One region of the Paenibacillus sp. ClWae2A genome, then DNA from elsewhere that is predicted to be linked to it. Evidence: a T-box and tRNA genes for the amino acid it is inferred to sense, from the RefSeq annotation. Region 1 holds a T-box; the other regions hold tRNA genes.
The links. The T-box of region 1 lies ahead of leuS (leucine--tRNA ligase). A T-box ahead of a tRNA ligase gene usually reads a tRNA of that ligase, here a tRNA-Leu.
Positions count from the first base shown of each region.

Region 2: it encodes a tRNA-Leu, which carries the amino acid that the T-box ahead of leuS (leucine--tRNA ligase) is inferred to sense. The anticodon was not compared.
Region 3: it encodes a tRNA-Leu, which carries the amino acid that the T-box ahead of leuS (leucine--tRNA ligase) is inferred to sense. The anticodon was not compared.
Region 4: it encodes a tRNA-Leu, which carries the amino acid that the T-box ahead of leuS (leucine--tRNA ligase) is inferred to sense. The anticodon was not compared.

Region 1 is NZ_JAULSQ010000003.1:535,721-543,590, forward strand. It holds gene QVE09_RS13655 (ComEA family DNA-binding protein) at 1-627, opposite strand, end outside; gene comER (late competence protein ComER) at 813-1,658, shown strand; gene leuS (leucine--tRNA ligase) at 1,639-4,083, opposite strand; T-box leader at 4,162-4,431, opposite strand; gene QVE09_RS13670 (phosphotransferase family protein) at 4,543-5,499, opposite strand; gene QVE09_RS13675 (class I SAM-dependent DNA methyltransferase) at 5,719-6,489, opposite strand; gene QVE09_RS13680 (CvfB family protein) at 6,619-7,524, opposite strand; gene rsfS (ribosome silencing factor) at 7,521-7,868, opposite strand.
Region 2 is NZ_JAULSQ010000007.1:104,995-112,864, forward strand. It holds gene QVE09_RS20255 (HAD family hydrolase) at 22-420, opposite strand; cyclic di-AMP (ydaO/yuaA leader) riboswitch at 536-711, opposite strand; gene QVE09_RS20260 (glutathione peroxidase) at 1,082-1,561, shown strand; tRNA gene QVE09_RS20265 (tRNA-Leu) at 1,710-1,792, opposite strand; gene QVE09_RS20270 (urease accessory protein UreF) at 2,218-2,919, shown strand; gene QVE09_RS20275 (hypothetical protein) at 3,186-3,389, shown strand; gene QVE09_RS20280 (nitrogen regulation protein NR(II)) at 3,417-4,052, shown strand; gene urtE (urea ABC transporter ATP-binding subunit UrtE) at 4,084-4,779, opposite strand; gene urtD (urea ABC transporter ATP-binding protein UrtD) at 4,757-5,566, opposite strand; gene urtC (urea ABC transporter permease subunit UrtC) at 5,529-6,620, opposite strand; gene urtB (urea ABC transporter permease subunit UrtB) at 6,642-7,547, opposite strand; gene urtA (urea ABC transporter substrate-binding protein) at 7,731-7,870, opposite strand, start outside.
Region 3 is NZ_JAULSQ010000003.1:352,786-360,655, reverse strand. It holds gene QVE09_RS12870 (MFS transporter) at 1-260, opposite strand, end outside; gene QVE09_RS12865 (DUF6199 family natural product biosynthesis protein) at 401-589, opposite strand; gene QVE09_RS12860 (sensor histidine kinase) at 901-2,049, shown strand; gene QVE09_RS12855 (NucA/NucB deoxyribonuclease domain-containing protein) at 2,159-2,641, shown strand; gene QVE09_RS12850 (hypothetical protein) at 2,837-3,061, opposite strand; gene QVE09_RS12845 (hypothetical protein) at 3,269-3,718, shown strand; tRNA gene QVE09_RS12840 (tRNA-Leu) at 4,183-4,268, shown strand; gene QVE09_RS12835 (insulinase family protein) at 4,641-7,562, shown strand; gene QVE09_RS12830 (helix-turn-helix domain-containing protein) at 7,714-7,870, opposite strand, start outside.
Region 4 is NZ_JAULSQ010000002.1:525,272-533,141, forward strand. It holds gene QVE09_RS08350 (LacI family DNA-binding transcriptional regulator) at 1-902, opposite strand, end outside; gene QVE09_RS08355 (carbohydrate ABC transporter permease) at 977-1,801, opposite strand; gene QVE09_RS08360 (carbohydrate ABC transporter permease) at 1,801-2,682, opposite strand; gene QVE09_RS08365 (ABC transporter substrate-binding protein) at 2,777-4,123, opposite strand; gene xynC (glucuronoarabinoxylan endo-1,4-beta-xylanase XynC) at 4,545-6,230, shown strand; tRNA gene QVE09_RS08375 (tRNA-Leu) at 6,378-6,462, opposite strand; gene pelA (pectate lyase) at 6,637-7,590, opposite strand.

The sequences.
Region 1 (7,870 bases):
CTGCACATACGGTGCCATCTTCTCCAGCATCTTCATGCCGATTCCTTTGACCTTTGTCAGATCACTGACTTTCGCAAAAGGACCATGTGTATTACGATAGTCCACAATAGCCTGAGCTTTCTTCTCTCCGATTCCGGGAAGCTCCGTAAGCTTGGAGACAGGTGCAGTATTCACATCAATCTTACCATTGTCGCTAGCTTCCTCACGAACTACAGGTGGATTACTGTTCGAGCCCGTCTCGGAGGTAACCGAAGGATTCGAATTCGTACTTTGCGTAACTGGTTCAATCGAATTTGAGGTGTCCGGTGGATTATCATTCGTCTGACTTGTAGTTTGAACAACTGAATCACCTTCAACCCCAACGCTCGCAAGCTCTTTAGACTCTCCTGCCTTTGCCTCATTCCCAGTCTGCACCCCACTTGCATCCGTTCCCGAAGATGCTCCCGTGTTGCCCTGAACCGAAGTAGCCGACTGTACAGCAGGGAGTTCCTGCTCTATCGTCGGCTTCTCGGTGCCGAGCCGCAAGGGTTCCCAGCCACTAGGTGGTTGTTCACTTTTGCCCGACCATAATATAAGTATACTTCCAACCACCGCAGCAGCAATGGTCATCCCTTTGTTCCATCTCATTCTTCCACACCTCTCCCTGAATTCAAAATCATTCATTTCGAACACGGGCGGTGCTTCCGAACCGTTGAACTTTCCAGATGAAACAAGTTGTTCATTTTTCATGTCATGTGAAACAGGTCCTCACGCATAGAATAGAGGGAATGAACTGCGCCAGTACCGTAAAGCATGAAAGGAGGCCTGAAACAATGAAGGTTGGATTTATCGGAACCGGCAGCATGGGCAGCCTGCTGATCTATGCCCTGATCCAATCGGGTGCACTTGAGCCCCGGCAGATCGCCGCCAGCAATCGAACCCCGTCCAAAGTACGACAGTTATCCCTCCGTTACCCCGGTCTGCATGAATCCCAGAGCAATCGGGAAACGGTGATCCGAAGTAATATTATCTTCCTGTGCGTGAAGCCGCTTGAATTTAAACATGTCATTGACGACATCCTGCCTGTCGTGAATCCCAATCATATAATTGTCTCGATCACCAGTCCCGTGCAGCTGCGCCATCTGGAATCTTCACTTCCTTGCAAAGTCTCCAAGGTAATCCCCAGCGTCACACACCAGGTTGGCAGCGGCGCGTCCCTGTGCATACACGGCGAACGAATGACCAGTGAAGACCGCGCTGTCTTAGAAAGTCTGCTTAGTCATATAGGCAGGCCGTACCAAGTGGATGAAGCCTGTACACGAATCACATCCGACTTCTCCAGCTGCGGACCTGCATTCATATCGTTCTTTTTGGAACAGTGGATCGAAAGTGCAGTGAAGCTGACAGGCATCAAAAGGGCAGATGCCTGTGCTCTGGCTGGCGAAATGCTCCTGGGAACAGGCAAGCTGCTCACCGAGGGAGGATTCACACCTCAAGAGCTTCAAGCTCGTGTCGCTGTACCTGGCGGTATTACCGCTCAGGCACTTGCACTGCTGAAGGTTAGTCTCGACGGTGTTTTCGACAGCCTAATCCACACGACACATGACAAATATGATGAAGATTTGGTAAAGCTGGATGAACTATTCCGAGCCGGTGAGATTAACCGGCAACAATATTAACGAGTTTGCCTGGAACGGCAATGACCTTGCGAATGGTCTTGCCTTCCAGCGCCTGCTTAACAGGTGCCAGCTCCATCGTAAAGTCCTGCATACCCTGTGCATCCAGATCCTTCGCGATTGTAGCACGAGTTACAATTTTACCATTTACCTGAACAACGATTTCTACTTCCGCATCCACTGTCATGGACTCATCATATTCAGGCCAAGCCACGTAAGAGATCCCACCTTCGTGACCCAAACGGCTCCACAGTTCCTCTGCCATATGCGGTGCCAGTGGTGACAACAGCTGCACAAATTTCTCCATCGCTTCACGAGGCAGTGTGTCCGCTTTGTATGCATCGTTGATGAAAATCATCAGCTGGCTGATGGATGTGTTGAAGCGCAGATGTTCCAGATCTTCCGTAACTTTTTTGATCGTTTTGTGAGCAGTCCGTTTGAACTCATCCGTTCCACCGTCCACCGTAATCTTGTCATTGATGGCTCCTGTGTCTTCGTTAATGAAGAGACGCCATACACGTGACAGGAAGCGGTGCATGCCTTCAACCCCGTTTGCATTCCACGGTTTTGTCGCTTCCAATGGTCCCATGAACATCTCGTACAGACGCAATGTATCTGCACCGAATTCATTGACGATTTCATCCGGGTTAATAACATTACCACGGGATTTACTCATTTTCTCATTATTGGTACCCAGGATCATACCTTGGTTCACCAGTTTGTGGAAAGGCTCTTTAGTCTCCACAACACCCAGATCATACAGCACTTTGTGCCAGAAACGAGCGTACAGCAAGTGAAGTACGGCGTGCTCTGCTCCGCCAATGTACAGATCAACTGGCAGCCACTGCTGCTGTTTCTCCTTGGAGATCAGTTCCTTGTCATTGTGCGGATCGATAAAGCGCAGGTAATACCAGCAGCTACCCGCCCATTGTGGCATGGTGTTGGTCTCACGACGTGCCTTCATTCCCGTTTCCGGATCTACCGTATTCACCCACTCCGTAACATTCGCCAGTGGTGATTCTCCAGTACCCGAAGGTTTGATCTGGTCGATATCAGGCAGCAGCAGTGGAAGTTGATCCTCAGGTACTGTCTTCATCGTTCCGTCTTCCAGATGCAGAATCGGGATTGGCTCACCCCAGTAGCGCTGACGGCTGAACAGCCAATCACGCAGACGGTAGGTTACTTTCCCTTGTCCTTTGCCGTTCTCTTCCAGCCAAGCAATCATCTTGGCAACCGCTTCTTCATTGTTCAGTCCGTTCAGGAAATCGGAATTCACATGCGCGCCATCACCGGAATATGCCTCTTGTGTAACGTCTCCACCTTGAATAACCTCAATGATATCCAGACCAAACTGCTTCGCAAATTCCCAGTCACGTGCATCATGACCCGGAACAGCCATAACCGCACCCGTACCGTAACCTGCAAGAACGTAATCAGCAATCCAGATCGGCAGTTTTGCACCATTAACGGGATTGATTGCATAAGCCCCAGTGAATACACCTGTTTTGTCTTTGGCCAAATCTGTACGTTCCAGATCACTCTTACGAGAAGCCTGCTCCTGATAAGCCTGAATCGCTTCACGTTGGTCATCGGTTGTAATTGCTTCTACCAATTCATGTTCCGGAGCAAGTACTGCAAAGCTCGCACCGAACAATGTGTCCGCACGGGTAGTGAAAACCTTAATAACTTCCTCGCGACCCTCAATGGCAAATACCACTTCTGCACCTGTTGATTTACCGATCCAGTTACGTTGCATATCCTTGATGCTTTCAGACCAATCCAGCTCTTCCAGGTCTTCCAACAGACGCTCTGCATACTCGGTAATTCTCAGGACCCACTGACGCATCGGTTTACGTACTACCGGATGTCCACCACGTTCACTCTTGCCATCAATAACCTCTTCATTAGCCAGTACCGTTCCAAGCGCTTCGCACCAGTTAACTGCGACTTCATCCACATAAGCGAGGCCCTTATTGTACAACTGGATAAAGATCCATTGTGTCCATTTATAATACTCAGGGTCCGTTGTGCTGATCTCACGATCCCAGTCATAGGAGAAACCAAGCGATTTGATCTGGCGACGGAAATTGTCAATATTACGGAATGTAATATCTCGTGGATGTTCACCTGTATCCAGTGCATGCTGCTCAGCAGGCAGACCGAAAGCATCCCAACCCATTGGGTGCAATACATTGTAACCGCGCATACGTTTGTAACGGGAAACGATATCTGTTGCCGTATATCCTTCCGGGTGGCCTACATGCAGACCCGAACCGGATGGATAAGGGAACATATCCAAAGCATAAAATTTCGGTTTAGCAGGGTCCTCACCCGTTTTAAACGTTTTATTTGCATCCCAGTATTGCTGCCAACTTTTTTCCATGACTTGTGGCTGATAGCCGTGTTTCGACTGGTTATTCTCACTCATCTATTGTTCCTCCTTCAGGTTATTCGCTTTAGCTTTAATTGCAACAAAAAAACCTCAGCATCCCGTAGCGTTTGCAGCGCTAGGGACGAGAGGTTGAATTCCCGTGGTACCACCCTAGTTAGCGGACGAACGTGCTTCGTCATCCACTCCCTTTGGACCTGTAACGGCGGTTAACCGATGCGGATTTCCATTCCTGACCCCTAGCTTTATCCAAGCAGGTTAAACAGAATGTTGTAATCACCGCATTTCTCCAAGGCGAGTTCGCAAATCACTGTCAACCGGCTTGCACCAACCGCCGGCTCTCTGTTATGTACAGGAATTACTACTGATCCTTATCATCGAAATATGTATACAATATCGGGACCATTATATAAAAAAGCAAGCCCAAAGTCAATATTACACGTTATAATCGCCATCTTGAAGTCTACGGTTCGTACTGTTCATAACGCTGGTTGCTGTTCAGGATAACCGAAAACGCTCAATGCCTTCCTCCAGATTATGAATGGTCCAATTCACATGTTCCTGATTATCATATTGACGATAAGCGCACTCAATGCGCAGCACCAGATCAAAGTACAAGTCATAGAGACTTCTTCTTTTCAGCTCACTTTCAGTCGTAATCGCATGCCCATACCCTTTCACAAAACCGGGCGTATAGTTAAAATGACTGAAATAATGCTCCATCAGAGGATCTGCCCACAGTGAACGTTCAAAATCAATAATCGCTGTGATACGACCTTTGTCTACTAACACATTGCCATCCCACAGATCCCAACTGACAAGAACAGGTTCTTTGACATCGTTAAGCGCATCCGACTTATCTTCAATCAAGCGTCTCAATTCAGTATAGTCGATCGAAAATGTAATTCCGGCTTCTTCCCCATCGGTAAGAATGTCATCCATCAGATTCATAAATGCTTCTTTCCATGTGGAATATCGCTGTTTTTGCTCCGAGAAATATCCAAACTTCTCACCCTTGATTTCATTAATTCGACGATTATAACGCCCCAGTTGTTGTTCAACGGCTTCCTGCTCTTCCGTAGAATATTGATCCTTGACCTGATTATAGGGTGTTCCAGACATGTACTCCATGATAAAATAACGCGCTGAAGCCATAGTTAACGAATCATCATAAGCCAACACTTGGGGCACGGGAACATCCTGTAGCTCCTTGATGAGGCGTAGCGCCTCAACCTCGGCAATCATGAGATCCTGCTCACAACGCATCAGATTTGTCGAAGCCGACGGTGCAATTTTCAGTACCACTCGCTGTTCGTTACTCAGTGTGATGAGATATGCATGATTGGCCCAGCCATCCACCATTTCCTTGTAGTCCTCTATACTTGCAGAGAAATGCTGCTCTATTATGGCATTCAGTTGTTCTGACGTAAGTCTTGTTTTATATGTACTTTCCACCTCTACACCTCACCTCGACTATTGATCCCATTAGAAAACGCTTTCTATCCGACTATTATCGCCTCCTTTGCTTTAACTGGCAATACTTTTTGTCACGCTCGTAAGTCTTTCCTAGCAGTTCTTTGCCGGATTACAGAAACTTTTTATTCATTCTCCATGGAAAATCAAACAAAAAAACTGCCCTTATACAAACATAAGGACAGTTCTCATTATTCGCTCTTACTTCACAGCCACGTAGAACAAGCGCTGTGCGCTGTCTCCGGCCTCTTTCCATTCAAAATCCGCATATACCTTCACGTCTCTAAAGCCTGCCTTGGATAACTCCAGCTTCATCCAGTCCGGGTTATATGCACGCTGGACATGAACTTCTTCAAACCGTTGGTACATATCCTTGTTACCATCATCCACACGCGAAAAAATACTGAGATGATGTTCGATCTCACAGCGATCCTGGTCCAGATCACAAGTCCAAATATACGACACGGAGCGCTCATCCAGTACAAAAGGCTGCTCCTCATCATAACGAATAAGCGTATTGGGATGATGCACATCAAACAAAAACGTTCCATCAGGCTTCAGCATCTCGTATGTCCGTTGAAATGTTCGAACAACATCTTCTTGTTCAAGCAGATAATTGACGCAATCACAGAAAGATATCACCGAATCCACAGGCTCCGGAACTCGCCATTCCCGCATATCCTGCTGCACCCAACGTACACTGCCTTCCCGATACAAGCGATGACCCTGAGGCGTAGCCTCCATCTTGCTACGTGCAACCGACAGCATATCTGCTGAAAGATCAATGCCTGTAACTTCGAAACCGGAGTTCACGAGCGGGATCGTAATGGAGCCCGTTCCACAGCCAAGTTCAGCGACACTTTTGGGCATTCCATGCTTTTCCCATGCTGTTCTTGCAAACCTTATCCAGTCCGGATAAGGCATATCTTCCATTAATTCATCATACACATAGGCAAATTTCCGGTAAGACATGTCAGGCACCGCACTTTCAATTTCATTTTCCAATCCTGCTAACAAAAGAAAAGACAGGGGCATCCGGTGTTTACCCAGCCTATCCCTGCCTTCTCCGAGTTCCATATTACAACTATTTAATCAAAAGAATTACTTGTTTTCACTTTGATCCGCAGGAGCAGATTCGGACAGATACGTCCAGCTTTCCTTTTGGACCACCAGTCCGTCCTTCATCAATTTGCCCAAGGCACGCTTGAACGCAGACTTACTGATGCCAAAGCGCTGCTTGATGATATCCGGCGGAGTTGCATCCGAGTAAGGCATGCCGCCCATAGGACGCTCTTTCATAAAGGCGAGCAGCTTGTCTGCATCTTCGTTACGTCCAACTTGTTTGAGTTGAGTCATGGCCAGATTCACACGTCCGTCTTCACGTACCAGTGTCACCCGACATTTCACTTTCTCACCAAGGCGCAGCATATGACTACGTTCAGATGAATGAATCATACCAATCGCGCCAAAGCCCAGTACACCGCCCTCTACAAGTACAAAAGTACCCATCTGCAGAGGCTTGTATACCGTCGCTTCAACCCACTCGTTTAACCATGAAGTTGGAGCATGGAAAGACAATGGTGAAAGCTCACGTTCCCCGGCCAATTTGGCACGCAGACGTCCCTGCTTGTCATGTTCCATGATTACAAAAACTTCATCCCCCACTTGAGGACGCAGTTCTTCCAGTTCAGGCAGTTCACGAATAGGAAGCAGCAATTGCCGTCCAAGTCCCATTTCCAGGAAACAGCCCAGTCGTGGGTGAACATCAGCCACAACCAGTCGTGCCATTTCGCCAAGCATGAGATAAGGCTTTTTCATCGTTACGGCCAGACGATCTTCGGTATCAAAGAATACAAATACCTCAAGCGTCTCACCAATTTTAATATCCCGCGTTAACTCGGTGTAGTGAAGCAGTACATCTTCCGATCCTGTCGTCAAAAAGAAGCCAAACGGAGACACTTCACGTGAAACCGGCAAAGAGACGACTGTTCCAGCAATCAAACTCATACAGTTTCCACCACTTTGGCATCAGACCATAGTCGTTCAATGTTGTAGTATTCACGCTCGTCACGGTGGAAGATATGAACAACAACATCGCCCATGTCCATCAATACCCAACGTGCGGAATCCATACCTTCGATACCTTTGATCGTCGCTCCGGCTGCATGAGCCTGTTTGCGAATTTCAGTGGCAATGGCTTGTACCTGTGTATCGGAATTCCCGTGACAAATAACAAAATAATCGGCCACCAGGGAAACATTAATCAGATCCAATGCTACAATATTGGATGCCTTTTTGTCGTCAGCGGCAGCAACCGCCATATTCATAAGTTCTTTCGATGATACTGTCATGA
Region 2 (7,870 bases), on a different contig from region 1:
GAGCAATCACAAGCTATGGCATTAACCATTGAGGAGAAAGCCAACTTCCCCATTGAGCGAATATACAATCCGGTCTGCGCCCATGCCCCGATAGATGCCCTTTGGATGACTCTGCTCCGTAATGACGCACAGGGATTTCGATGTCCATGAACGGCAGATCTGTAAATAACGACAGGTCAGATTCAGGCTGTTCTCGAAAATAAACACGTTGCCTACGCTGCCCTGCGGCAAAAACCATTTTTGAGCTGCAGCCGTATTCATGCGAATGACATGCTCTACTCCGATTCTACGGAGTCTGCGCTCTTCCCCTGCACTGTTGGTTAGAACGGCAAACGGCATTTTTTTGTACATCAGCAATTTGATAAATTTGCGTCCTGCTTCATTTGGAGCAGTCACTAAGATCATCTCAGTATCCATCATTCGTTCCTCCCTTGGCGTGAAAAGACAACAAAAAAGAAGCGTGGGGGACCAAGGCCTCCCGAACGCTTCTTAAAGAACCCATGGCGAAAACGCCATGAACCAGCGTACGGCTTGTTGCCTCTCCCTTTAACGCTTACGAGGTTAGCTGACGGATTCGGGCGCGAGAGTCGCCCTATTTCCGGCTGTCACCGGAAAATTCACCCCATGAATGCCTACTGTCCTGGACAGCGCATTCTGTTGGTTCCCCCGTTTCCCACTCATGAATGAATGGAAACTCAGCGATTAAAACATCGTTCGTATATCTTAAAATAAGATCGAGCGATATTATCGTTTGTTTCGTTTTTCAGGTACAATTTAGTTTAAATTGAAATTACGTTATGAATCATACACCCGTGCCATGACGGTGTAAAGTCCGCACAGATCACCGAATCGACAGATTTTCGGCAATACTCACATATAATAACGCTTACAATAAGGTCATACTCTATCCATCTCTTTAAATCTATCTAATTCTCACTCTGACGAAATTCCCTTCGCAATTCATTCACGTATTCTGCACAACTTGCCTGTTTTGATTCTTTTAACACCATATTAGTTTTGCATTATTTAATTGCAACCAATATAATAAGAGATATCAGATGATACCATGGAGGCGATTTAGATGACAGTCTACGATTACAAAGTGAATACCCTTCGCGGTCAAGAAGTTGAAATGTCCGACTACCGTGACAAAGTGTTACTGATTGTGAATACGGCAAGCTCATGCGGACTTACACCTCAATTCAAAGGTCTGCAAGAATTGCAAGACAAGTTCCAGGATGCACCCTTTGAAGTCCTTGGTTTTCCAAGTAACCAGTTTGCACAGGAAAAAGGATCTTCCGACGATATTGCCGAGTTCTGTCAGATGAATTATGGCGTGAGCTTCCCCATGTTTGAGAAAATTGATGTGAACGGCTCAAGCGCTCACCCTCTCTTCCAGCACCTTAGCAAAGAAGCACCCGGCCTGCTCGGATCCAAAGCAATCAAATGGAATTTCACCAAATTCCTTGTGGATCAGAACGGACAGGTCATTAAACGTTATGCTCCCAAAACAACACCGGACAAGATTGAAGAAGATATCAAGAATTTGCTGCAAAAATAATACATTGGCCACCCGCAGCCGGAAGGTAGAGCAGCATTGCCCCGGTAATGGATGGCCTTTTTTCTCAAACCTTAATGTCAGACTGTTCAAAAAGACAAAAAAAGAAGCTTTCCATTAATGGAAAGCTTCTTCTTAATCGTTCATATGATGCGGTCGAGAGGACTCGAACCTCCACGGGCATACGCCCACTACCCCCTCAAGATAGCGTGTCTGCCATTCCACCACGACCGCATGTCGTAAATAATCGGCAACAGAATTGATTATACCGGGTTCAGAACTAAAAGTAAAGTATTTTTTCATGCTTCTTTTTCAGCTAGGCATTTTCCTCAAAAAACGCATATTCTCGTCATGTTTATCCATGAACTGCATATCATTAGATTTGATCCCCTCTTTTCGGCTATAGCGATCTTGTTGATTCATTTATATATAGTCCTCCCTGCACTTCTCCACATAAATAACGCAACAAGTTATATAAAATAACACAAATATTGAATTTCAGATTTAATCCATTGAATTTCAATCACACTATTGACAAAAAGCGGACATTTATGGGATGATAACTATCATATAATTCGGATTTACAAACATAAAGCAAACAAAAAGGAATATAAATGTTACTTAAAGTGACATTTAGCGAACACAGGAGGCGAATGATTGTGAACCGTGGGAATAAGCTACTCGATTATGTTAAACTGCTTGATTCCTCTATTCAGGTTGGAGGGTTCACCCATTCCTTCGGCATGGATATCCATATGAAGGAGGGTACCATTCGTAATGCTGAAGATCTCGAATCATTCATGCGTTGTCAGTTGCATCCCAGCATCGTTCGTCTTGAAGGCATGGCCATCAAAGGCATCTATACCGCAGCAGATCACAAGGATACATGGCGGATAGCTCTGATCGACAAGCTCGTCCATGTTCAGCGAACCCCTGGAGATCTCAGAGAACAAGCTGCCGCCATGGGTAAACGATTGATCAGACTTGCACGCGCTCTGCACCCCTGGATTGAATTCAGCCAGCTCGAACAGATCTTTGCCAAATACGATTCGGTTGGCTGCCTCTCCACTGTTCACGCCTGGATTAACCACCACCTCGACATCCCGGTCGAGGAGGCGGTCCTTGGTTACCTGCATTCAGCCATGAATGCCTGCATAACCGAAGCCTCCAAAGTCATTCCCCTGAACAACGATACAACCAAGGATCTGATGGTCCGCCTGGCCACAGATCTGGAGAATGAATGGAAGACCGTCAGCGCCTCGGCTGCGGATGGACTGGCACAGCCAACCTCGATGTCCATGAAATCATTTTTCCCCAGTTTCCATATGCTTGGAGCTGGACTTCATGCCTACAGGGCCTAATCCTCTTCCTCCTCATACCTGCTCCCCTTTATTCAGACAAACTAAAAAACACGCGGCAACCTCATTGCCGACGTGTTTTTTGTCATTTTATTTGTTTTATTTACGTATTTACGCCATTTATCATCACAAAATACACTTTTTTCCGTCTTTTTTAATTGTTAGATGACGAATTTACGTATATAATGAAACATACAGCTCGCATTTCTATATATTTTACATGAAGAAAGGGCGGCTGAATACTACATTCTAATCAGGGGTGAACCCTTTTGAACAAGAAAAAACCAGTGACTCCGTTCGGATGGGCCATCAAACGACGGCTAACCGAACTTCAAGTGGACCAGAAGACTTTTTGTGAACAGCACGGCATCCCACCCTATCGTTTATCCAATCTTATTCACGGCACACGCAAAGCAACCCGATTCAGGCACCTGGTCGCTGATATTTTGGATATTCCAGATGAACTGAGATAAGATTTCTGCCAAAGGAGGGTCCCATCCATGAGACATGTTACATCCGATCTGGAGAGGCTGTCGTTCCAGTCCATACTTCACCAGCTCATCATCGTTGATCACAATTGGATTATCCAAAGTTGTAACCGTGCCTGGCAGCAGGGACTCGGTCAATGCTCACCAAACCCGGATACACACAGTAGTCATAGACATTACCTGCACCTGACGGAAGCTTGGGCAAAACGTGGCAAGAACGCACACATGGCACTTGTCGCACAGAATTTGAAAGAACGCGGAATACCCTTTAATCGAAATCATACATATGACATCTGCGTGTATACTGTATACAACGAAGAGAGGTGGTTTCGTGTGGAACTCACTCCTCTATCTTATGCAAATTCAATGCTGGATACCGATCTCGCTTTGATTGCACACATGGATATTACCGAACAGAAAAAGACAGAACACCAATTAAAGAAAGCATTGTCTGAAGTGCGTACATTGCGTGGACTGCTGCCTATTTGCGCGGTCTGCAAACAAATCAAGGACGAAGAGGAACACTGGAACTCCGTTGAGAGTTATCTAGAGAAGCATACCCACGCCGAATTCACCCATGACATCTGTCCGGAATGCATCCGGCGGTTATATCCGAAATACTCGAATATCCTGGACAAGCGTTCCTGAAACCTTTCTCTACACGACACATTAACTGCAACTACACGGAGAGATGATGTTCAAACTGCGACATATCCAGTTCTTGCGGTGTCCCATGCAGGGTTATGGTTCCTTTGTCCATGATGTAGATGTAATCTGCGGCACTTCGTACAAAATCAATATTCTGCTCTACCAGCAGAACCGAGAGGTTCCCCTTTGCCTTGAGCTGCAAAATAACCTGCCGAATGTCCTCCACGATAGAAGGCTGGATGCCTTCTGTCGGCTCATCAAGGAGCAACAACCCCGGACGCGAAGCCAATGCCCGGGCGAATGCCAACTGTTGCTGCTGTCCACCACTCAGATCCCCGCCCTGCCGTCCATACATCGTAGCAAGCACTGGAAACATCGCCAGTACATCCTCCGGGAACGTTTTTACTCCCGGGCCACTTGTCTCCAGACCGAGCAATAAATTTTCTTTCACCGTCAGCTGCGGGAAAATTTCCCGCCCCTGCGGTACATAACCAATCCCTGCCCTTGCCCGCTTGGCTGTATCCAAGGTGGATATCTCCTGGTTTTGCCACTGAATACTGCCCTTGCGTGTTTTGAGCAGCCCCATTAATGTTTTCATCAACGTTGTTTTACCTACACCGTTACGGCCCATCAGACACACCACCTGTCCAGGCTGTACATCCAGGTTCACACCACGAAGCACATTGCTTTCCCCGTAGCCGGATTCAATTCGATGCAGCGACAGCATGGTCATCCCTCCTTTTGCCCAGATACACTTCTGCCACTTTCAGGTCTGCCTGTACCTCCGCCATCGTACCTTCCTTCAGCAGTTTCCCTTCATGCATCACCGTTACCTTGGCTGCGAACTCTCTCACAAACTCCATATCATGCTCCACCACCACAACCGAGCGTTCACGCGCAATCTCTTGCAGAAGTCGCCCGGTCTTGTGTGTTTCTTCATCCGTCATGCCTGCAGCTGGTTCGTCCAACAACAACACACGCGGCTCCTGCAGAAGCAACATGCCGATCTCCAGCCACTGCTTCTCCCCATGCGATAACGCTCCTGCACGAGCATCAACGCGGTCTTGCAGACCAATCTGGAGGGTAACACGCTCCATGGCAGCACTCATTTTCCCATATCTCCGAATGCCAATGGCTTGCAAAGGGGAACGACGAGTCTCCGCCGCCAGCGTCAGATTCTCCTGCACCGTCAGACCTGCAAAGATCGATGGCGCCTGGAATTTGCGTCCCACACCTTTGCGAACAATCTGATGTTCCCTCAATCGCGTCAAGTCCGTGCCATCCGCTATCTTCACCGAGCCGGACATGGGTTTGGTTTTACCACATATCACATCCAGCATCGTTGTTTTCCCTGCACCATTCGGTCCGATCAGAAAATGCAAGTCATGTTCATGCAGCTTCAGATTCATGCCTTTAACAGCAACGAACCCACCAAAGGCCACTGTAATATCCTCTGCGACCAACACCGCTGATTCCTCAGTAGACTTTAGGTTTTTCCCGAGTGACTTGGACATGCGCACTCTCTCCTCTCCGCTTCAGCAAGCGAACGACATGACGATATACACCTACAATACCGTTTGGCATGAACAAAACTACCGTTACAAAGAGCCCACCAATGACAAACAGCCACCCTTCGGGATAAGCCTCACTTATGCCTGTTTTAGCTGCATTCAGCACCACCGCTCCGATGACCGCTCCAATAAGCGTACCGCGACCACCCAATGCAACCCACAAGACCATCTCAATGGAAGGCACAATCCCCATCATCGATGGCGAGATAATACCGACCTGAAGGACAAACAACATGCCAGCGATACCTGCAAGCGCACCGGAAAAAGCAAAAGCCAGCGTTTTATATCCTGCCGGATCATATCCGAGGAATCGCACCCGATTCTCTCCATCACGCGCAGCTTCGAGCACTTGACCGAACCGACTGTTCACCATTCGACGACAGAGCATATACGCGATCACCAGAACAGCAAGCGTTATATAGTAGAGAACAATTGTTGTTCCAGCGGAATGAAGTGTAAAACCAAAGATTGAATTATATCCGGTAATGCCATTTGTTCCACCCGTCCATTCCTGTTTACCAACAAATAACGTCACCGTGATGAGAACCAAGGCTTGAGTCAGGATGGTAAAATAAACACCGGTGATCCGGTTACGGAACGTAAACCACCCCAGGGCAAAGGCAAGCAATGCCGGAAGGGCTATCCCCAATAACAGCGCCACCGGGAAAGAGCGAAACGGTTCCCAGAACCATGGCAGACCACTGAGACCACTCCATCCCATGAAGTCAGGAAGCGTTGCTCCACTGGCCTGAAGCTTCAGATACATCGCCATCGCGTACCCACCCAGACCAAAGAACACCCCATGCCCAAGACTCAGCACACCTCCATATCCCCAGATCAGATCGAGACCGATAGCCAGGATTGCCAGCGCCAAAAACTTGGCTAACAGACTCAGACGAAACTCCGTGGAGATCAGTGGAGCAAGACACATCATGATGAGTACAACCGCCCAGATAATCCTCATTTTCAGACTGCCAGTCTTGAGTAATGCCGACATAAACTAACCCCCTTTTTCACGTTAATCGAGACTTCGTGTGCGCATCGCGACCAAGCCGCGTGGTTTCCATTGCAGGAAAGCAACGATACATACAAACACAAGCACCTTGCCAATGGAGGCCGAGGTATAGGTTTCGAACAGCGTGTTGAACATACCAATCCCCAGGGCACCGCACACGGTTCCGACCAATTTCCCTACCCCACCCAGAACAACGACCATGAAGGCATCCACAATATAATACGTACCAAGTGAAGGACCTATCGGGCCAATGAGCGTTAATGCACAGCCAGCAATTCCGGCAATGCCCGAACCAATGGCAAAGGTCATGCCATCCACCCGCCGGGTCGAAATTCCAAGGCACCCTGCCATACTCCGATTCTGCATCACAGCCCTCATTCGTCGTCCGGAGGAGGTTCGATAGATATAGAGATACATGCACAGCAGCACAACCGCAACCAATGCAATAATGAAAATTCGCTTGTACGGAAATACAATGCCATCCGAGATCGCCAATCCCCCATTGAGCCAAGCCGGACTGGAAACCCCCACATTCGGCGCTCCAAATATCGTACGGGCAAGTTGTTGCAGCATCATGCCTACACCCCATGTCGCAAGCAGACTGTCCAGCGGCCTGCCATATAGATGCCTGATCAGCACCACTTCAAGCAACCAGCCAATCAGAGCAGCTACTATGAACGCAATCGGCAAAGCTACAACAAAGTAGGCACCAAACCATGCCGCTGGAGCATAGGACATAAACAGATTTTGTGTTACATACGTTGCATATGCACCAATCATGATCAGTTCACCGTGAGCCATATTGATGACATTCATCAGCCCAAACGTTACCGCAAGCCCCAATGCAATCAACAACAGAATTGAACTGATACTCAGACCATTGAACATCTGCAGGATAAACATATCCATCGCGTTCCCCTCCTCCATACCGTGACTCTCGATATTTCACATGACTTCAATTAGCACCAGCCCTACATTTCACATCACAGTAACGCTTTACCGCAATACGGTAAGAGGATGTGTTGTCACACCCTCGTTTCTGTTTCGGCTGCTTTGTAGCGATTTGCCTGTGTTTATTGCGAGGTTTCTATGTTATTTGGAACTAAGGGAAGCTCCCCATTCATACGTTTTCAGATAAGGGTCCGGTTTGACAGGTGCACCAGAATTCCACAATTCCTTGAACTGCCCATCTTCCTGCACCTCACCGATCCGTACGGTTTTGTAGATATGCT
Region 3 (7,870 bases), 180 kb from region 1:
ATGGCTATACAGGTCATGATGAATGTTTTGGCTATGGAAATGCTGATCAATAGTCTGGAGAATGGGAAACGGTTCACAAGTAATGGTAAAGTGAAACCTGCTATTGTGCGTGCAATGATCTGAATAAGTGGAAACATTGCAGCAGAGAGTACCGATCCAGTGTGACCGTATATAAACGTAGTAATGACCATGATATATATGACATTAATAAGCGAGAGCAGCGTTTTGGCGGCCCAGTATGGATAAAATGCGATGTTCATGCCAATGATGTCCTTTCCGAAACGATATATCTATATTACGGGCATTGTCATCATTGCACCACAAACAAAGTTATCATTTTCCCATCATTTCACCACAAAAAAACTGCCCAACAGGGCAGTCATCTACCAATGCCTATAGTTCATGCCATAGCGAGTGTAAAGGCGATAAGCAACATCAGCAGGCTGGTCGTTCTGACCATAGTCATATAAGGCCTGCTAGGTTCGTCTTTACCCCGGGAAATCCAGCCATAACGCAGATACCAGCCGAATTTTGGGAAACAGAGATTGATGATACAGAGTACCATGAATATAAAAAAGAGGGTTCTCATACCCATCTTCCTTTCTAACTTACATAACGGAGCTTATCTTAACGTTTGCGTCTGGTAAAAAAGACTACAATCAAAATAATAATGATGATAATTAACAAAAATTTCATGTATGTTCCTCCTGATGAGTAGTTAGGTTATTGTGGAATGTTAGTTATCAACTATTACCCAAGAACCACATGACTTGAATAACTATGTTACAATTAAAATATATTGAATTTATATCAACACATTCCGTCTGGTTAGTTTTATATCCCTTATAAACGATTGCAGAATATATAAACATTAACGTGTGTGAGATGAAGGAGGAAGGCATGAGCCAACATAATCAACTCCCATTACAATGGGAATTTATCATCTCGAAAGTAAAGTCCTCCGTGACGGTGGTCGATGCTACCTTGCCTGAACTTCCGCTCATGTATGTAAACGAACACTTTACACGGCTTACAGGATACACGTATGAAGAGTCTGTCGGACACAATTGCCGATTTTTGCAAGGACAGGATACAGACCCCGAAACAGTAATGCAGATTCGTGATGCAATAAAGAAACAACAGTCCATTAAGATTGATATCTTAAATTATACAAAAAGTGGTCAGAAGTTCTGGAACGAACTGAATATTGATCCGATCTTTAATGAATCCGGAGAGTGTTTATATTTTGTAGGCATTCAATATGATATTTCAGAACGGAAGTATGCCGAACAGCAGTTGAAGTTCGCAACTTCCATGGCTGAGATGAACAGCAGAGGGCAATTGGAATTCATCGGAAAGCTGAATCACGAGCTTCGTACCCCGCTTAACGGCATTATGGGCATGATCGAACTTGCTGGTATGGGTGAAACCACGGATGAGCAGAAAGAATATCTGGAGCTTGCACGTCAATCGAGTGAGGCACTGCTGAACATCGTTAACAATAGCCTGGATATGGCGAAGCTGGGCAGAGGCAAAATGGATGTTGAAAACATTGAATTTCAGCCGTTGAAGCTGATCCAACAGATTGTGAAGACACATGAGCCTGCGGCACGGAATAAACAAATACGTCTGCTCTGCCATGCTGATCTGAATGTTCCTGATGTGCTTATCGGTGATCCGCTAAGACTTCGACAGGTACTGGATAACTTGCTGAGTAATGCGATCAAGTTCACAGAACAGGGTGAAGTGCAGTTACAGGTGGATGTGAGGCAACAACTGATGGATACCGTTGTATTGGTATTCTCTGTGCGTGATACGGGAATCGGCATTCCTCAGCATCAGATCGAACAATTGTTTGATGCATTTACCCAAACCGACATCTCCCATGCGCGCCGATTTGGTGGAAGTGGGCTTGGTCTGACCATCTGCAAAGAACTGCTGGAACTGATGAATGGTCAGATTTCGGTGGAGAGTACCGAGGGGAAAGGTACACAGTTTGAGGTGACACTACCCTTGCTGCGCCAACAGGCCATTCCCAATGTAGGATAATCAATCTAGCAGGACAGCCGGCGGTCTCGGCTGTTTTTTTATTTTTATTGGATTGTTTTACGAACGGGCGTTCTGTTATAATGCAAGTGTTGAATGGGGGAGACACAGCATGAGTAAGAGACGCACAAGACGAAAACGCAAAGGCAAGCAAGGCTTCAAAAAGCAGGTTCTGACGCTGGTAGCGATGCTGCTGGTAGCCCTTTATGCCTGGGCTGGGGGAGAATGGCCGGATGAGATACCTAATCCATTCGGAGGGACAAATAAGAGTGTAGACCATACCATTACGTTCCCTTCAGAGCGTTATCCCGAAACAGCCAACCATATTAAAGCTGCTATCAAGGCAGGGCATTCGGATGTATGCACCATTGATCGTAATGGAGCCGAAGGCAATCGGGATTTATCACTCAAGGGTGTTCCGGTCAAAAAAGGTAAGGATCGCGACGAGTGGCCCATGGCGATGTGTGCTGAGGGAGGAACAGGTGCAGATATTCAGTATATTAGCCCAAAGGATAATCGCGGTGCAGGTTCATGGGTAGGGAATCAGTTAAGTACATATCCGGATGGAACACGAGTGAAGTTTGTAGTGAAGTAACAAGAGGATATGGGTTGACAGAAAAAAAGGATAGAAAGGCCTTTGTTGTGAGGCAGTGGCAGCTTGGTACAGGATAAGTAGAAGAGAAAAACCAGACGTTCATGCGTCTGGTTTTTTTTGGTATGAAGTGCTGGCATAAATAAATCTAGTTAACGTATTTATACGGGAACTGAGTTTCTAGGATTACAGATCCGACTATACGAGTTGCATTCCGCTTAAATGATGAGACCGGATGCTTAACAGGCGCGTAACATGTTCGACCTCATCAAACGGTATCCACAGACTTCCGTGAACGGTACGTAAGGAGAGAATGGATGTATCAGCGGTACGCTCGGGAAATCCGGTTACCGTCTGACCGCTTGTATTACGAACCATGATCTGTTGTTTGCGTCGGATGGCAATTTCTACCTCTTTTTTCATAAGTCATTGCTCCTGATTATGAGATGTTAAATCCATATGTCAATGTTTTCAATGGTTAATTTGTCTTCTTTATCTAGTCTATCAGAACTAGGTATAGATTTCCAGAAGAGAAATCAACATTCTTCTAGGTGATTTGTCTTAGCTGTGGATGATCCGTTTTTGAATGGGGATTACGGGGTTATATTAGGGTAAAAGGAGGGGAACGGAATGACACAATTGATTATTGGGCTGGCCCGTACCGAGAACGAGGCTATACTGATGCTGAATCAGGTGAAAGAGGAAGGCATCAAGGAAAAATATTTAGGAGCGGTGGCGAAGGAACAGCTTAATCTGGAACTGGTGAGCGAAAAGACGGGGCTGCCCAAACCTTTGAAGGGTGCCGGAACAGATGGTGCCTTTGGCGCTCTGCAAGGCATATTGGCTGGTCTGGGGAAGCGAATGGATCAGACGATGGCGATCGGTAATGCAGTGCGTAGACTCGCTGGTAATGAGATTGGGAGTGAGACCGATGATTTGGTGCTTACACTGACTGAAGCGGGGATCTCGGAGGAGGATGCGCGGTATTACGAAGATTGGCTGTTAAAGGACCATATCTTGGTTATCGTGGAGTGCAGTGAGGAAGAAGCGGCTCGTGTTCGACCTATTTTACTTTTTTAGTTTAATTTAAGGCTGATTTTAGGTTTCTTTAATGTTGGGGAGGTATTCTTATCTCACACCTCCCTTAATATAGATTGGTTTACCGGAAGTCCGGGACCGCAACTCGGACTTTCTAGGCACTGTGAGCTGACGCTTGCAGTGCCTGTTTCATTTATATAAGTTGAACCAAAGATTATTTACACTGACACTCCGATGACAGAATAACCTTCTAATCGCTGTTATCCCCAGATTTTTTCGATTCCCTTTTCTCAAGGGAAAATCCGGTGATAGCGTATGCTTCCGATGCAGCTTTCTTTCAGAAAGCTTTTAGGCGAACGCTTCGCTTTTTCAGTTTTTTCTGTCCTCTCCGTTATCGTGTAAATCATTAGTTAAACTTATATAGTTAGATTATTTTTAATAAAAGTGTTGCAAAGTTAATTAGTTCATGGTAAGATATTTCTTGTCGCCAAGAAATACATAATCCTGCCGGGGTGGCGGAATTGGCAGACGCACAGGACTTAAAATCCTGCGGTAGGTGACTACCGTACCGGTTCGATCCCGGTCCTCGGCATCTTAAAAAAAAAGATCGTATGACGCTTGTTAACCAAGCGTCATACGATCTTTTTTTGTGTTCTTTAATATGATTGTCACTTCATTGCAGACCACATCACCATGCAGTTCATAAACATAAACCCTGCATAATACATATCAGAAGGTACATTTATCTGACTTTTATGAAGAGACGGGACAATGGTGTATACTATCCATAGGCATATATTACCTTTACCTTGCTGAACGATATAAGTTCAACTACACATTTACACGATAACGGAGAGGACAGCTGTTGTTCTGTCATCGGAGTGCCCGTGTAAATAACCATATTTGAACTTATGTAGAGTCACAAAACCAATAAAACAATCTTATGGACGGAGGACTCAAGTTTATGTTGAAACAGCTTAAGCCATACAAGGTGTTACAGGAGCGCAGAATCGAAGAACTCAAATCGGATGCGTATCTGTTGGAACACCAGAAATCCGGAGCCAAAATTGTACTTTTGTCCAATCAGGACGACAACAAAGTATTCAGTATCGGTTTCCGCACACCTCCGGAAGATGATACAGGGGTAGCCCATATCCTCGAACACTCCGTGCTCTGTGGGTCCAAGAAATTTCCGGCCAAGGATTCTTTTGTTGAGTTGCTGAAAGGTTCATTGAATACATTCCTTAACGCCATGACGTATCCCGATAAGACGATCTACCCGATCGCAAGTCGTAATGATCATGACTTCCATAATCTGATGGATATATATCTGGATGCGGTATTAAATACAAATATTTATGAGAATGAAAAGATATTTTTGCAAGAAGGCTGGAACTACAACTTGACCTCTGCTGACGATGAGTTAACCTACAACGGAGTTGTATATAACGAGATGAAGGGAGCCTTTTCTTCACCGGAACGAATGGTGCGCAGAGAAGTGCTGAACTCCCTTTTCCCGGATACCACATACTCCTCCGAGTCTGGCGGATTCCCGGAAGCTATTCTGGATTTAACGTATCAGGGGCTGCTGGATTTCCACACGAGATACTACCATCCTTCCAACAGTTACATCTATCTCTACGGGGATATGGATATGGAAGAGAAGCTGCAATGGCTGGATGAAAACTATCTGAGTGCATATGATCGAATCGAGATTGATTCGGCCATTCAACTTCAACCTGCTTTTGCAGAACGGGTAGACACAGTTAAGACTTACTCTGCGGGAAGTACGGAATCGGAAGTGGATAACAGCTTCTTGACCTATAACGCGGTAATCGGCACAAGTCTGGACAAGGAACTGAACATTTCGTTCCAAATTTTGTTATACGCCTTGCTGAACGCTCCGGGAGCGGTACTGAAGCAGGCGTTGCTGGATAAGGGCATTGCGAAGGACGTCTACGGTTCGTATGATGACAGCCTGTATCAGCCTGTGTTCACGGTTGGACTGAAGAAGAGTAATTTGGCGAGCAAAGAGGATTTCCTGGGAACGGTCAAAGAAGTACTTGAGCGTGTGGTAAAAGAAGGTTTTGATCCTAAAGCGCTCCTCGCAGGGATTAACTCATATGAGTTCAATCACAGGGAAGCGGACTACGGCAGAATGCCGAAGGGCCTGATCTACGGATTCTCTTCCCTGCAAAGCTGGTTGTACGATGAGGAAGCACCTTTCACCCATTTGGAGGCTAATGACGTATTTGCTGAGCTGCGGACAAAAATGAACGAAGGTTACTTCGAGCAACTGATTGAGAAATATATTTTGCAAAACACACATACTTCCTTTGTAGCCCTGACACCGGACAAAGGGTTGAATTCACGCAAAGAAGAAGCGTTGAAAGAACGTCTGAAAACTATTCAAGCTGGTCTTAGTGAGGAAGAAGTTCAGACGTTGATTCAGAAAACAGAAGCACTTGCAGAGTATCAGAATACACCTTCAACCAAAGAACAGCAGCAGGTCATTCCGACGTTATCGATTGAAGATATTGAACCGAAGGCCTCTACGTTGCATCAAACGGTGAACCAGGTCGACGGCACAACCATTCTCCATCATAACCTCTACACCAACGGAATTGGTTATCTGAGACTGCTGTTTGATATCAAAGAAGTGCCACGTCATCTCCTGCCGTATGCAGGGTTGCTCAAGAATGTACTGGGTTACGTGGATACTCAAAACTACTCGTTCAATGAACTGTCCAATGAAATTCATATTCATTCAGGTGGTATTCATAGCGGGATAGGATCTTATGCTAACGCGCATAAACACAATGAATTCAAGGCTACCTATGAGTTCAACGCAAAAGTGTTGTATGACAAGCTTGGATTTGCCTTTGATATGATCAAAGAAATTGTGTTCACTTCCCAATTCGATAATTCGAAGCGGTTATATGAGATAATCTCTCAGATGAAAGGTAACCTGCAACGTAATCTGATCAATAGCGGACACTCTGCGGGAATTGGCCGATCTTCGTCCAAACATTCAGCGGTCGCGGATTTCAGGGAAGCCGTGAGTGGTATCGCGTTTTACCAGTGGTTAGAGGATCTTCAGGCGAATTTTGAGGCTAGAAAAGAAGAGTTATCTTCCAGTTTGCAAGTGTTGACGGGGTATATTTTCAGACCGGAGAACTTGCTTGTTAGTTACACTGCCGATGAGCAGGGATATGAAGGACTGGAACAACAGGTATCCGATCTGAAAGCGAAGCTGTTCACACATGAGGTTGCCAAAGAAGAGTTTACGTTCACACCGGCTACTCATAAGGAAGGATTCCGTTCCCCTTCAGAGGTGCAGTACGTGGTGCAAACGGGCAATTATATCGACAAAGGATATCAATACAGCGGTTCACTACGGGTTTTGCAGGGAATTCTGTCCTTGGATTACTTGTGGACCAATATCCGCGCCAAAGGTGGAGCTTATGGATGTATGTCAGGCTTCAGACGGAACGGAGACAGCTATGTTGCATCGTATCGTGATCCAAACCTGGATAAAACGTACAAAGTATATGAAGAAATACCGCAATATTTGAAAAATTTCCGGGCAGACGAGCGGGAAATGACGCGTTATATCATTGGTGCAATTCAGGATCTCGATACGCCGAGAACGCCTTATGGCGAAGGAGCATTCTCGCTGGAGTGTTATCTGTCGAATGTGACTGAAGCGGATCTGCAACAGGAACGTGACGAAGTGTTAAGCACGAAGGAAAGCGACATTATCGGTTTTGCTGAGCTTTTATCGGCCATACTTGAACAGCAACAGCGCTGTGTGATCGGTAATGAGAACAAGATTGAGGAACAGAAGCAAATGTTTGACGAGACGCTGGATTTAATTAAAAATTAAGCGTTAGTCTCGGCTTATTCCCCGATCGAATAGGCGTCAAACGCGAAAGGCACTTTTATGAGCTGGTTCAACAGCTTATAGAAGTGCCTTTTCTAGTGGGGAGGGACTGTCTCCATCCATATGATATGGAATGTGTGACACGCTGCGTTGTTCAGGTGACAGCGAGCATGTTGTATATTTTCAGGGTCCTCAGATCTTCCTTTGAGATTTTTAATTCATTATATAACTCCTGATTCTCGGGCAGCGGGGTTCTGGAGAATAACATTTTGAGTGCGATAGGCATGAAAGGTCTGAACGAGACACCAGCC
Region 4 (7,870 bases), on a different contig from region 1:
ATAATCCGTTCGGACATCTCCTCTATGGGCTGTCTGACACTGCTTAGACGTGGACTTAACAAAGAAGCAATTTTGACATCATCATAACCAATGATTCGAATATCCTCGGGAATCCGTCTTCCTGCCTGACGAGAAGCCTGCACAACTTCGGCTGCAATCACATCACTGCTTGCAAATATAGCATCCACATGCGGATATTCGTGAAGGAAGCGAATGATCTCTTGTTCAATCTCCTGTTCATCCTTAACAGACGCATCCAGCTGCAAATGAATCGGGTCGTAGCCCGCCTGAGTCACGACTTCATCATAGCCTTGTGCTCTTCCGTTCGCCAGCAACGCCACATGATGTGGACCACCGATACCTCGATAGATAAATGCAGGCTGTCTGCATTTCTTATCAAGCAGCAACTGCGTCGCGAGTCTGCCCCCCATCTCGTTGTCCGAAGAAACCACCGGAATATTGTCTGCCACCTCGCGATCCAGAGAAACAATGGGCAGATTAAGATTCAGATAATGCTCGACATCAAGCACAGAGCTGCCTGTAATGATGGCGTCAACTTTGTTTTTTTTCAACATATCAATATACTTACTCTCTTTGACAATGTCACGATCCGAGTTACAGAGCAGTAACTTATACCCCTGTTTATCCGCATAATACTCGAGATAATACGTCAGCTCACTAAAAAACGGATGGGAGACATCAGGAATAATCAATCCAATCATATTCGATTTTCTCCGAAATAAAGCTCGTGCCATCTCATTGGGCTGATAATCAAGCTCTTTCATAACACGATATACATTCTCACGTGTTTTCTCGCTAATGTAACCTCTATTGTTTAACACACGCGATACGGTTGTGACAGACACTCCCGCCTTTTTGGCTACATCCTCGATCTTGGGCATATCCGTTAACCACCTTGCTTTTTTACTCATTATAGACTTTTCATTCTCCTATTTCATCCATCCCCCTCTACATACTATTTCAATGCACCTTCCGTAATGCCCTTGATGATCTGTTTCTGAAGCAGCAAATACATGATCAGCACAGGGATAATCGTCATAATCAATCCTGCCATCAGGGGTGCATAGTCAACGGAATACGAAGAGAAAAAGTTATAGGTGGATAGTGGTAACGTCTTGTGCGCGGGTGATAATAACACCAGACTTGGCAGCAGATAATCATTCCAGATCCACAAGACGTCCAGCACAATCAGCGTTACAAATACCGGCCTTAACAGGGGCAACACAATCTGGAAAAAGGTTCGAACCCGGGAACTTCCTTCAATAAACGCAGATTCTTCAAGCTCAAACGGAATGCCCTTGATGAACCCGTGGAACGTAAATACGCCGAACGGTACACCAAAGCCAAGATACATGAAGAGCAAAGTAACCTTGGAGTCGAGCAAGTTCAGGTTGCCATATAACATCACGAGAGGAATCATTAACACCTGAAACGGCAGTGCCAGTGAAGCCAGCATGGCATAGAAGAGAATACCGTTCACCCGCCACTTGAATCTTACAAACAGATACCCGGTCATGGATGAGAAAAAGAGAATCAGTAAAACCGCACCAACGGTGATGATGAAGGAATTCATGAATCCGTTCAGGAAATCCATATTATCAAACGCGCTCGCATAGTTGCCAAATTCAATCCCGGTAGGCAACGATAGTGGATTCTCCACAAATTGCTGGGTTGACTTGAACGAGTTCATAATGATTAGCAAAAACGGCGTCAAAAAAATAAACAATAGCCCATACAGCAGAGCGGTCTTCAGCTGCGGAAGAAATCGACGGGCATTCATCAGGACTCGACCTCCAATCTCTTAAGCAGATAAGATTGAGTTAACGCAATAATGGCGACCACAGCAAAGAGCACTACGGCCTCCGCCTGCCCCACTCCGTACTGGTTGGATAAAAATGCTTTTTGTACAATGTGATACGTTGCCAGTTCTGTGGAGTTAAATGGTCCTCCCTTGGTCAGAGCCAGGTTAATATCATAGGTCAAAAATGATCTGGAGATGGAAATGAATACGCAAATTACGATGGCAGGTATCGTTAACGGAAGCATAATTCTGCGGATGGTCGCCAATCGGCTCGCTCCGTCTATGCTCGCCGCTTCCAGCACATCATTCGGAACACCTGCAAAACCGGCAATATAAATAATCATCAAATAACCGATCAATTGCCAGGATGTTGTGATGACAAGTGCCCAAAATGCCGTATCCGTATTGGTTAACCATGATGTTTCAAACCAGGACCAACTATATTTGTCCCCTAAATACGGAAGAACCTGTGAGAACAACGTTTGCCAGAGATACCCGAGAATGATGCCTCCGATCAGGTTAGGAGTGAAAAATCCGGTTCGAAGCCATTGTTCGCCTCTGCCGCCGCCTGTCAAAACCAAAGCAATAAAAAAAGCAGCAGCGTTTGCAATAAGGACCGTAAAAAAGACGTACTTCAGGGTGAACCACAATTGTGTCCAAAACACGGTATCCTGCATAACTGCCGAATAATTCGCAAGACCGATAAAGGTGTTGTCTCCTGTACGAACATCCCAATTTGTGAAGGTAAGATATAAACCAACGATAAAAGGGACAACAACAACTGCTAGAAACGCAATAACGGAAGGACCTCCAAAAAGCAAAAATGTGCCTGCATTCCTTATCCGTATTTTTTTATCCATGATGACCTCCTGTGTCCCCCTAGTCGCTTTAGGAATGAAGGATGAACACACTGAGTTCATGCCCATCCTTCTGGTTACCTTGCCTGTTCATTCGTTATTTCCCTGCCTGAGTTCCCCAGTAGGCTTGAACCTCGTCAATCAGTCCTTTTCGATCGATCACATCCACCAAATATTTCTGCATCGATGCTCCGGTCTTGGCCCAGTAGTCTTGCGGCAGATAGTTAATGACACTGATATTCAGCACCTTGCCCTCATCTACGTACTGGTTAACCGCATCGGAGAGAATGTTAGTGCCTTTCACTTTGACATCTTTGTACGGCAACGCCAGACCCATCTGGCCTACAATCGCCTCTTGCCCTTCATCACTCGTTACAACCCATTCAATAAATGCTTTGGCAGCAGCCTGCTGTGCTTCGGTAGAACCTGAATTATCAATAGCAAACAGCTTTGGCTCACTATAAGCAACCTGTGTATTGCCATAATCATCCGGATTGTTGCTGATCGGTACAGGAACGATGCCGAACTCTTGATCACGACCTTCAAGGGTGCCAATTACAGCCCATGTCCAGTCACCCATGAAATAGAAAGCCGTTTCTCCTTTCGCAAAATCTGCGCTGTCCTTGTTGTAATCTGCCACAAGCGGATCCTTGCTGCGGGCATTATACTTTTTAAGCAGATCGAACGTGTCCATCAATCCGTTAAATGCAGCGTTGTCTGCAAGGGAAGCCGTCCCCTTTTCCAGATCCTCAACGAATTTACGGTTGTCATCTACATTGTTTGATTGAAGCGAGTACGTGAGTCCCAGATAATGCGCTCCAAGCGACCAGTCAGCACCATGAATCATAACCGGAGATTTGCCTGCGGCCTCCACTTTTTTGAAGACAGCCTCCAGATCATCCCGGGTCTGAATCGATTTGGGGTCAAATGTTCCGCCTATGGCTTCTTCAACCACACGTTTGTTATACAAGAGTCCGTATCCTTGCGCTGTCCAAGGTACACCCAGGAATTGGCCATCAAGCAAAGCACCTTCTACCGCACCGGGCTTCGTTAATCCCTCATACTTTGACTTTTCGGAATCCAGGTTCAGGAATTTATCTTTATATTGCAGAATCGTGCCCGCATCCAGATTGGCTATGGTCGCCGGATTTCCAGATGCGAGTAAAGATTGGAACTTCTCAAGCTGTGCTCCGCCAATCGGTGTAGGAATCAATTCAATAGTAACCTCGGGATTCAGCTCATGGTATTTCTTAAAAAGACTTTCAAAAACCGAATTAACCTCTGCAGATGTGTTGAAAAAGGTAAGCTTCACCTCTTTGGATGAATCACTTTCGCCGTTTGACACTGTCTGATTCGGTGAATCTGATTCCTTGCCTGATGAACAGGCCGTAATCAGTAATATAAGCAAAATTACGCCAACAAACGAAACCCATTTCTTTTTCATGCTTAACTTCCCCCCAGGTGTTTGTTATGAATGCGCATACATTTCTGATGCAGCTTTATCATAAGCGCTTGAGAAGCGATGTGTCAACCGGTTGACATAAAAAATAAATTGATGAAATATCCCTCTATTTTTGGAATAACTCATGGATTAGAAGACCCTTCCAATGAACGGTTTTTTATTCTTATTTTTTTGATAAAATAATGATGAATCTCTTAAAAAAAGATAATAATCTACAAATAACCTGTAATATGTCAGGTATTTTTCTATCAAAAGATATAGTAAAATTTACTATTGAAAACATTATTTTTCATTAAATTCACTTGAAAAGGATGTGATCACAACATTATCATCACTGCTTGGCTAGTTTTATGAACACGCTTTCATTAAATAAATTATTTCGAGGAGGTTGAATATTTTGAAGTTGAAATGGACATGGAAAAAATCAGTCAATGTTCTTTTGGCCTGTTTAACGGCTCTGCCTCTGATGTTAACCCCGACACACGTGTCAGCAGCCAGCGATGCCAACATTAATTTGTCCTCGGAAAAACAACTGATCAAGGGCTTTGGGGGCATTAACCTTCCTGCCTGGATTGGTGATCTGACTCCCGCTCAACGTGAAACTGCTTTCGGTAATGACCAGAATCAGTTAGGCTTTTCAATTCTCAGGATCTACGTCGATCCGGATTCCAATAACTGGTATCGTGAAGTTGCCACAGCCAAACGGGCTATTGAAAAGGGGGCTATCGTATTCGCATCCCCATGGAATCCTCCGAGCAGCATGGTTGAAACATTCAACCGCAATGGGGACACCAATGCCAAGCGTCTGAAATACGACAAATATGCCGCATATGCGCAACATCTGAACGACTTTGTAACCTACATGAAAAATAACGGCGTAGATCTGTATGCCATTTCTGTGCAAAATGAACCGGATTATGCTCATGACTGGACCTGGTGGACTCCACAAGAGATCCTTCGATTCATGAAAGAAAATGCCGGGTCCATCCAAGGTACCAAAGTTATGGCGCCTGAATCCTTCCAGTACTTAAAGAACATTTCCGACCCAATCCTAAATGATCCGCAGGCACTTGCCAACATGGACATTCTGGGAGCACATACGTATGGAACCCAGATTTCGAATTTTGCATACCCTCTCTTTAAGCAAAAAGGAGCCGGTAAAGAACTGTGGATGACTGAGGTGTATGTTCCGAACAGTGACAACAACTCAGCAGACCGCTGGCCTGAAGCACTAGACGTTTCCTATCACATGCACAATGCCATGGTAGAAGGTGATTTCCAAGCCTATGTGTGGTGGTACATCCGCAGACAGTATGGTCCAATGAAAGAGGACGGTACCATAAGCAAACGTGGTTATAATATGGCTCATTTCTCTAAATTCGTGCGTCCAGGCTACCTCCGAGTGGATGCAACGAAAAATCCGGATACGAACACATTTGTCTCAGCCTACAAAGGTGATAACAAAGTCGTCGTCGTGGCAATTAACCGTGGAACTTCGGCCACAAGCCAAAAATTCGTTCTGCAGAATGGTAATGCCTCCACTGTGTCCTCATGGGTTACGGACAGCAGTCGCAACCTGGCAAGCGGGGCTTCGCTTACCGTATCCAATGGAGCCTTCACGGCACAGCTCCCGGCTCAGAGCGTAACAACATTTGTTGCCAACATTACTGGCGGGAATAACGGCGGAAATACAGGCAGCGGTACTACTTATGAAGCAGAGACCGGAACGACACTTACGGAAGCTGCCATTGAAACGATCTATCCTGGTTACACTGGTTCCGGGTATGTCAACTTCAATGCGATGACTGGTTCAGCCATTCAATGGAACGCCATTAACAATACTACCACAGGTACCAAAAACGTAAAGTTTCGTTATGCACTGGAAAGCGGAACCCGTAACCTCGACATTTTTGTTAACGGAACCAAAGTCATCAGCAACGAGCCCTTTCCGGCAACGGGAAGCTGGTCCACTTGGGTTGAAAAAACAATACAGGTCCCCATGAACACGGGGACCAATACATTGAAAGTGGTTACCACCGGAACGGAAGGACCGAATATTGACAGCATTAATATTACCGCGGCGCAATAACCGTTCCGTTTGGCTGATGGAAGACCATTTGCTCTACTTGCAGCGAAGCACTAACCTCTTGGATACTCAAGTCTAATGTTAGTGTTATATCAAAAAATGCAATAAAAATACTCCTTAAGCGTTAGCTCAAGGAGTATTTTTATTAGATGCGGTCGAGAGGACTCGAACCTCCACGGGGGGTTAGCCCACACGGACCTGAACCGTGCGCGTCTGCCAATTCCGCCACGACCGCATATCGTATCTACCGTGATTAATCTCGGCGACAAGAAATAATATATCATGCGGAACCTATCATGTCAACACTGAAAATAATAACAATAAAGCACGAACCAGACGTCCATGTCGAATCGGGCTTTACCTTTAACTGCTAATAATTTGGTTCATTAAAACGGAGGCATACTACAAATTACAGCTTGGATGGCCAGTTGCCATACCAGGCATAACCGCCTCTTCTTTCTTTATCAATATCACTTAATTTGTATTTAACTACCCCGTCACGACCAATAAAGATTGGTTTATCCGTTCCTATTTCATAGAAGCGTGCCCAAATCGGAGCCGCATTGGAATCAGCGATAATTTTGCTGTCCCCATTTGCTCTTTCATACTTGTAACCCGTAATTTTCACCTTGTTAAACCAAGCCTCCGCTCCTTTAATGGATGCGGTAATTTTAGTGTTAGCAGGTCTGGTTTTCAGGAATTTAACAATCGTCACACTCTCTCCAGCTGTCAGCGATGGTACTTCGTAGATTCTTGCGCTCGCTGGTTTAAGGGAACTGGAATCATGTTGTTGTCCCCATGCTGTCAGCTTTCCCCCTGAAACAACTTGTGTATTCAGAATCGCCTCCACACCTTTGGCAACTGAATTTTTACTTCGGTTAGCAAGTGTGCTGTCGATAAACGAGAAATCACCTTTGCGTGCTGCTACTTCATCCAGCATGATCATTACGTTAATCATGGCATCATCATTGTAAGTAATGTGCTTGTGATATCCAGAGCTTTGGTAAACTTGTGGCCATCCGCCGTTTGAATACTGCATGTTGATCAAAAAGTTAATTCCTTTGATTGCAGCTGTGGAGTATCGCGGATCATTCGTCTTTTTAAATTCCTTCGCCAATCTTCTAATTTCTGAGTATGTAGCCTTGTTGTCTATCGTGGACTTCGCCCACTCTCCACTTGTCTGTTTATAATCCTTCCTCCAACCTCCATCCGGCAGCTGGTTCTTCAAAATATCAGAAATACTCGCTGTAGTACCCGATGCATCCGCAGCAGATACCGTCCCTATAGGGAGAACTGCCATTCCAATTGCTGAGAACACCATCGTACATGCCAGGACAAAAGTAATTATTTTCTTCGCTTTCAAATGTAACACTCTCCTAGGTTCGTTTTTATAAATCTCCCACTTCTACTTTACCTATGATACGTGTCCCCAACCCCCCCTTTTTTTGTATTTTCGCATAATAAAATCAATTTAAATCCAATATATGGATTGGATAATCAGATAATATGCAAAAAATCGATTTTTGTCAATATATGCAACTTAATGAATATAATCTCTCTAATCCTACATAACGGAATAGTTCTTTTAACTCATGACAAACCTATTTATTTATCCAAATTCATCTTAAACGAATCAATAATGA